Linked DNA regions of Martelella endophytica. The main gene of each other region encodes a partner of the protein of the gene in region 2 in a complex. Links are inferred from orthologs where the notes say so. Each region holds a gene or a part of one and is shown on either strand. Other genes may lie near its edges. The genes, in order: TM49_RS20835 and dapF.

What was found.
Region 1: the proteins of dapF (region 2) and TM49_RS20835 are in contact, whole or in part, in a solved structure (PDB 5YGU), measured with the Escherichia coli proteins. The link is inferred for Martelella endophytica from one-to-one orthologs.

Annotation. Positions count from the first base shown.
Region 1 is NZ_CP010803.1:4,468,894-4,472,181, reverse strand. The notes cover bases 315-3,283. They hold TM49_RS20835 (RNA pyrophosphohydrolase), read right to left. Parts: upstream 2,073-3,283; coding sequence 1,557-2,072; downstream 315-1,556. Other genes in these bases: TM49_RS20830 (MFS transporter), read left to right, coding at 2,319-3,283; TM49_RS20840 (diacylglycerol/lipid kinase family protein), read right to left, coding at 582-1,484; TM49_RS20845 (metallophosphoesterase family protein), read right to left, coding at 315-568. Also shown: more of TM49_RS20845, read right to left, coding at 1-314; more of TM49_RS20830, read left to right, coding at 3,284-3,288. UniProt on the Escherichia coli protein: Master regulator of 5'-end-dependent mRNA decay.
Region 2 is NZ_CP010803.1:1,967,104-1,970,258, reverse strand. The notes cover bases 232-3,067. They hold dapF (diaminopimelate epimerase), read right to left. Parts: upstream 2,171-3,067; coding sequence 1,292-2,170; downstream 232-1,291. Other genes in these bases: TM49_RS08875 (DMT family transporter), read left to right, coding at 2,486-3,067; mtaB (tRNA (N(6)-L-threonylcarbamoyladenosine(37)-C(2))-methylthiotransferase MtaB), read right to left, coding at 232-1,199. Also shown: more of mtaB, read right to left, coding at 1-231; more of TM49_RS08875, read left to right, coding at 3,068-3,155. UniProt on the Escherichia coli protein: Involved in the succinylase branch of the L-lysine biosynthesis and in the biosynthesis of the pentapeptide incorporated in the peptidoglycan moiety. Catalyzes the stereoinversion of LL-2,6-diaminopimelate (L,L-DAP) to meso-diaminopimelate (meso-DAP).

The DNA.
Region 1 (3,288 bases), 2.5 Mb from region 2 along the record:
ACAGGACGAGGCGCACACCGAGTGTCGCGAAGGTCTCAAGCGCGCGGTCGGCGTGTTTCACTAGGCGCATCGCCTTCTCGCCGGGGATTTCCGGCTGCAGCAACGGATGATGCGCGACGATCACCCGGATGGCGGCCGGGTCTGCCGTCTCCAGGCGCTCCCGCAAGGCACCAAGCTGCTTTCCGTTGATCGAGCCGTGCGACCAGTTCAGGCCGAGTCGCAGCCGCCGCGCCGTGTTGATGCCGGCAAGCACCACCTTTCGCCCCTCAAACAGGGGCTCGATCTCGGGGTGGATATGGGTGCGATAGAGGCCGTATGGCTCGGTAAAGCGTGCGAGCAGGTTGCGCGCCGGGACATCATGATTGCCGGGCACGGCGAAGAATGGCGCATCGAGTGTTTCCAGAAAGGCCGCGGCGGTTTCGAATTCGGCCTCGCTGCCGGTCTGGGTGAAATCGCCGCTGACGACGACGAGATCGGGTCGGCGGGCGTTGACCTCGTCGGCAATCATGCCGGCAAGCCCGTCGTCGTGATGTCCGAAGTGGAGGTCTGAGAGGTGGGCGATGCGCATCGGGGCTCTCCCGTCAGCTTGGGGGTGCCAGCACCGCCACGGTGCCGGGTCGGATCGAGAAATCGAGCGTGCCGGTGATCAGGGCGATTTCGCCGTCGATCATCACCTGCGTTGCCGGCTTGCGGCCGCGCAGCCGCACCGTGCGCACTTCGGCGACATCGATCGCCACGTCATTGCGCCAGCGGCCGATGAGCATGCCGATGGTCAGTCGGAAAACATCGGCGAGTGTCAGCCGCCGGATGCGGTAGAGGCAGAGCACGCCGCGATCAAGCCGGCTTCGCGCGAAGAAGCGCCCGAAGCCCTCGTCATAGCCATTGTTGGCCACAGCCACCGAATAGAGCCTCTCGGTGCGGCTCTCGCCGTTTTCGATCCGCGCGATCATCGGTCGGGCGCGGGCGAGGCGGCGCAGGAAATAGGCGGCGAGGCCCAGATAGGTGCGAAGGCCGGAGCGGTGGCGGATGCGTTCCCGTCCGGCGGCAATGCCGGGCACCAGCCCGACCACCACCTTGTGCAGGAAAACCCGGCCGTTCAGCACGCCAGCATCGATGTGGCGGACGTGCATGTCGGGGATCGCGCCGATCGCCGTATCGATATCCAGCGGGATATCGAGATCGCGCGCGAGAAGATTGGCCGTGCCAAGCGGCACGATGGCAAGCGTCTTCCTGGTACCGATCAGGGCCTCCGCGATCGCCGTGACCGTGCCGTCGCCGCCGGCGGCGACGATCAGCGGTGCCTCGCTTTCCACGGCGCGAAGAATACGCGCCTCAAGCGGCGCTTCGCGATCGGCATCGATGGTCGCGCGGATGCCGGCTTCGGTGAAGCGCTCGACAAGCGTTTCCGCCAGGTCCGCCTTCTCGGCGCTCCCCGCATTGGCGTTCAACACGATGTGGCACTGTTCGAACCTGCCGGGCGGCATCGGGATCCCTCTTGCGGCGGCGGGCTTCCCCGCACCTGAAGAACGCATTGCACGACCGAAAGTTTCGGCAGATCAGCCGGAAACGAGGTGCCGGAACTCAGCGACGACCTGTTCATAGACCGCCCTCTTGAAGGCGACGATGAGCGAGGGGAGCGCGTCGATATCGGCCCACTGCCAGGCATCGAACTCGCGCGCGTGGCCTTCAGGCGGCGGATCGATGGCGATCTCGCTCTCGTCGCCGTTGAAGCGGAAGGCGAACCAGCGCTGGGTCTGGCCACGGTAGCGCCCGTGCAGGCCGATACCGATCAGATGGTCGGGAAGATCGTAGTTGATCCATCCCCTGGTCTCGGCAAGGAGTTCGACCGTCTTCATGCCGGTCTCCTCGTAAAGCTCGCGTTTTGCCGCCACAAGCGGCGTCTCGCCGGGATCTATGCCACCCTGCGGCATCTGCCAGAGCTGCGGTGTGCCATCGGACTCGGTGTTGTTCTCCGAAAGCCGCCGGCCGAGCCAGACCTTGCCTTCGGGATTGAGGATCATGACGCCGACATTCGGGCGATAGGGCAGGTCGTGGGCGCGTCGTGCAGGCATGGCGGGGATTTCCTTTGGGGCAGGGGCTGACGCGACCATCCCTAGCGCATCAGGCGGGAAAGGCAAACCGTCTGCCGATCCGGCGAAGAGGTGCCGCGACAGTACCGCAACGACGATGTCCGCTCTGGACAAGCACAGTGCCGCAGACAATGCTGCCGCACGTTCTATGCAGGGGATGGTGGCTTGACGATTGCCGGCGACGAAACAGATATCGCGACGGGTGGCCGACGCGGCGTTTTCGGATGGATGATGTTCGACTGGGCCGCGCAGCCCTTCTTCACCGTCGTCACCACCTTCATCTTCGGTCCCTATTTCGTCAACGAGCTCGGGGCCGACCCGGTTGCGGGCCAGGCGGCCTGGGCGAATGCCGCGACGGTTGCCGGCATCATCATCGCTTTTGGCGCGCCGGTGGCCGGCGCGCTCGCGGATGCGGCCGGCGGCAACAAGCGGTTCATCGGCATGCTCGCCGTCCTGCAGGTCGCAGGCCTCGCAATGCTCTGGCTTGCCGCGCCCGGCAGCGGCTATTTCTGGCCGGCGGCCTTCATCGTGCTCGCGACCGTCGCGGCCGAACTCTCCGTGGTCTTCAACGATGCGATGCTGCCGCATCTGGTGCCGCCTCAAGCTCTCAACCGGACCTCGAACGATGCGTGGGGGCTCGGCTATCTCGGCGGCATGATCTTTCTCATCAGCTTCCTTCTCTGGTTCGCTGCCGATCCCGATACCGGCCTCACCCTTCTCGGCCAGCCCGCACTGTTCGGGCTCGATGCCATCGCAGGAGAGCCGGCGAGGCTGACCGGACCGCTCTCGGCTGCGTGGTACCTCATCTTCCTGCTGCCGATGCTGGTTTTCACGCCGGATATCGCGCGGCGCAAGCGTGCCGGCCATGCCGTTGCCGAAGGCCTCTCCGAACTGAAACGGACGGTGCTCTCGCTTAAGGACAGGCCGGACCTGCTCCGCTTCCTCATTGCCCGCATGCTCTACATGGACGGCGTCAACGGCCTGCTGATCCTCGGCGGCGCCTTCGCGGCGGCGACCTTCGGCTGGTCGACCATGGAGATCGGCATTTTCGGCATCGTGCTGAACGTCGCGGCCATCTTCGGCTGCTTCATCGCTGCCCGGCTCGGGCGGCTGGTGAGTGCCGGCCCGGTGATCGTCACCGCCCTCGTCATGCTGATCATGGCGACGCTCGGCGTCGTCTCGACGGACGATGGCGCGA
Region 2 (3,155 bases):
AAGAGCCCTGGCGCAAAGCCCGGCGTAGCAACCGGCGTGAAGTTTTCGCTGTGGCCGTTTTCGCCGCGTTCGGTCAGCACGGTGACCGTCGTGCCGACCATGCGGTCGAGATGGTTCCGCATCAGCCTTTCGCCCGTTTCGCGCAGCCGCCGCGCCCTCTCCTTGACCAGCGCCCGGTCGAGTTGGGGCATCCGCGCTGCCGGCGTTCCGGGACGCGGGCTATAGGGAAAGACATGCAGCCGGGCGATATCGGCCTCTTCGGCAAGCCGCACCAGATTTTCGAAATGCGCCTCGGTCTCCGTCGGGAACCCGGCGATGAAATCGGCGCCGAAGGCAATGCCGGGGCGCAGTTCGCGGGCCTTCGCCATGAAGCCGAGCGCATCGGCGGAGGAATGCCGGCGTTTCATCCGCTTCAGGATCAGGTCATCGCCATGCTGCAGCGACAGGTGCAGATGCGGCATGAAGCGCGGCTCGTCGGCGATGAGATCGAGAAGATGGCGATCGACCTCGATACTGTCGATCGAGGACAGCCTGAGGCGGGCAATCTCCGGCACCTGCCTCAGCAGCGTCTTCGCCAGCAGGCCGAGCGTCGGCGCGCCCGGAAGGTCGGCACCATAGGATGTGGCATCGACGCCGGTCAGCACCATCTCGCGATAGCCCTCTTCGGCAAGCCTGCGGGCCTGATCAACGACGGCGCCCATCGGCACGGAACGGGAATTGCCGCGACCATAAGGGATGATGCAGAAGGTGCAGCGGTGGTCGCAGCCATTCTGCACCTGCAGAAAGGCACGCACATGGCCGTCAATGCTCTCCACCATCTGCGGCGCCGTCTCGGTCACGCTCATGATGTCGTTGACGATCAGCTTTTCTTCGGCGGCGACGCCGAAATCCGGCAACGCGCGATAGTGTCGTGCTTCCAGCTTCTCGGCGTTCCCGAGCACCGCATCGACCTCCGGCATCTTCGCGAAGGTCTCCTTTTCGGTCTGCGCCGCACAGCCGGCCACAACGATGCGGGCCGAGGGGTTCTCCCGTCGCGCCCTGCGGATCGCCTGACGCGCCTGGCGCACGGCTTCGCCGGTCACCGCGCAGGTATTCACCAGAACGGCATCCTCAAGCCCCGCCTCTTGCGCGGCCTTGAGCATGACTTCGCTCTCATAGGTGTTCAGCCTGCAGCCGAATGTCAGGGTCTTGATGGTCATCGCGCTCGTCGCGGTTTCGTTTGGCCGCTATATGGCGCAATCCCGGCCGGATTGGAAGCTCAGTCTGGTGGAGGAAAGGCTGGGCGCGATGCCTAAAGCCGCTCCCACTCGCCCGTTGCGGGCTCAACCGCGCCGCGCCATTCGAGCACGGCAGGCCCGGTCATGACGACGTGGTCGTTGTCCTCGCGCCAGTCGATTTCCAGCGCGCCGGCCGGCAGGTAGACCGTGACCTTGCGGCCCGTGCGCCCGGTACGGGCAGCGGAGACAGCGGCGGCGCAGGCGGCGGAGCCGCAGGCGAGCGTGAGGCCGGCGCCGCGCTCGAAGGTCTTCAGCGACAGCGAGGACGGCGAAGTGACCTGCGCCAGCGAAATGTTGGCGCGCTCGGGAAACATCGGATGATGCTCGTAGCGCGGGCCGAAAGCGAGGATGTCGTAACTGTCGACATCGCGCGGCACGAAGAACACCGCGTGCGGATTGCCCATCGAAGCGGCGGAGAAACGCTGCAGGGCGGGGTCGGCCTCATGCGGCTCGGCCAGCGCGATGTGCTTCGTATCTGCCGCCGGGCCGGCGAGCGGGATCTTCTCCCACTCGAATTCCGGCGGGCCCATGTCCACCGAGATCAGTCCATCGCCGTGGCGTTCGGCAAGAAGTGAACCGGCAATGGTGCGGAAGGCAAAGCGGGTCTGGCCGGAGGCCGCGTTCAGGTAGTCGACGACACAGCGCGTGCCGTTGCCGCAGGCCTGCGCCATCGATCCGTCGGAATTGAGAATGTCGATCCAGCCGTCCGGCGCGTCGTCGCGCGGATCGTAGAGCGCCATGATCTGGTCGAAGGCCGTGTCGGGGTGAGCGTTGAGGCGGATCGCCGCCTGCGGCGTCACCTTGTCCTGGCGGCCGCGCATGTCGATCACGAGAATCTTGTTGCCAAGCCCGTTCATGCGCATCATCGGCGCCTTGTCGTTCGTCTGCGTCATCGCGTGGCTCCGCTCATCTCTTCCCGGCGCGTTATATGGTCAAGAACGGCGCCGGTCACCAGTGGATATCCGACCGTCGCCAAAAAAACGCGCGGAAAACTGATGCACCACCTTCAAGCCTTTGCCAGCGGGTTTCTCACGGTGTAGTGTCGGCCCATCCCTCCCCGGCGACCTCTCCTCCCCGAGCCTCGCCATTCTGACGCCGCTGCCCCGCCGAAATCCGGGGCATCTGAAAGTTCTGTTCATGTTGTTTACCATTTCGAAGTCGTCCGCCGCCCCAGGCCGGGCCGGCCGCAGTGCTGGCAGGTTTTGTGCATGAAGGTCTCCGGTATCGTCTTCGCCTTCTCCGCCATCACGATCTTCGCCATCCAGGATGCCATCACGCGCCATCTCGGACCGCTTTATTCACCCTTCTTCATTTCGATGGTGCGGTTCTGGGCGTTTGGCGCGTTCGTCGTCATCCTCGCCGCGCGTTCGCCGGTCGGCTTCAGGAAGGCGATCGCCACGCAGCATCTCGGCCTGCAGATCTGGCGGAGCCTGCTGCTCGTGGGGCAGATCTTTGTCTCCATCCTGTCGTTTGCCATGGTCGGGCTGGCGCAGAGCCAGGCGATCTTCATGTCGGCGCCGCTGGTGGTCGCCCTGCTTTCCGTGCCACTTCTCGGCGAGAAGGTCGGCTGGCGGCGCTGGATCGCCATCATCATCGGTCTGTTCGGCGTGCTGATCATCATCAATCCGTTCGACGCCAATTTCTCGATGCTGACACTGATCCCCGTCGGCTGCTGCATCACCTTCTCGCTCTATTCGCTCTATACCCGTCTTGCAGGGCGCTATGACGGCGCCGAGGTCAGCCTGTTCTACACCGGCATCGTCGGCCTGGTGGTCACCAGCCTCATCGGCCCGTTCTTCTGGGAAACGGTCGGCTGGGCCGACTGGGGCTGGCTCGCGGCACTCTGCATCACCGGCATTTCCGGCCATTACTGCCTGA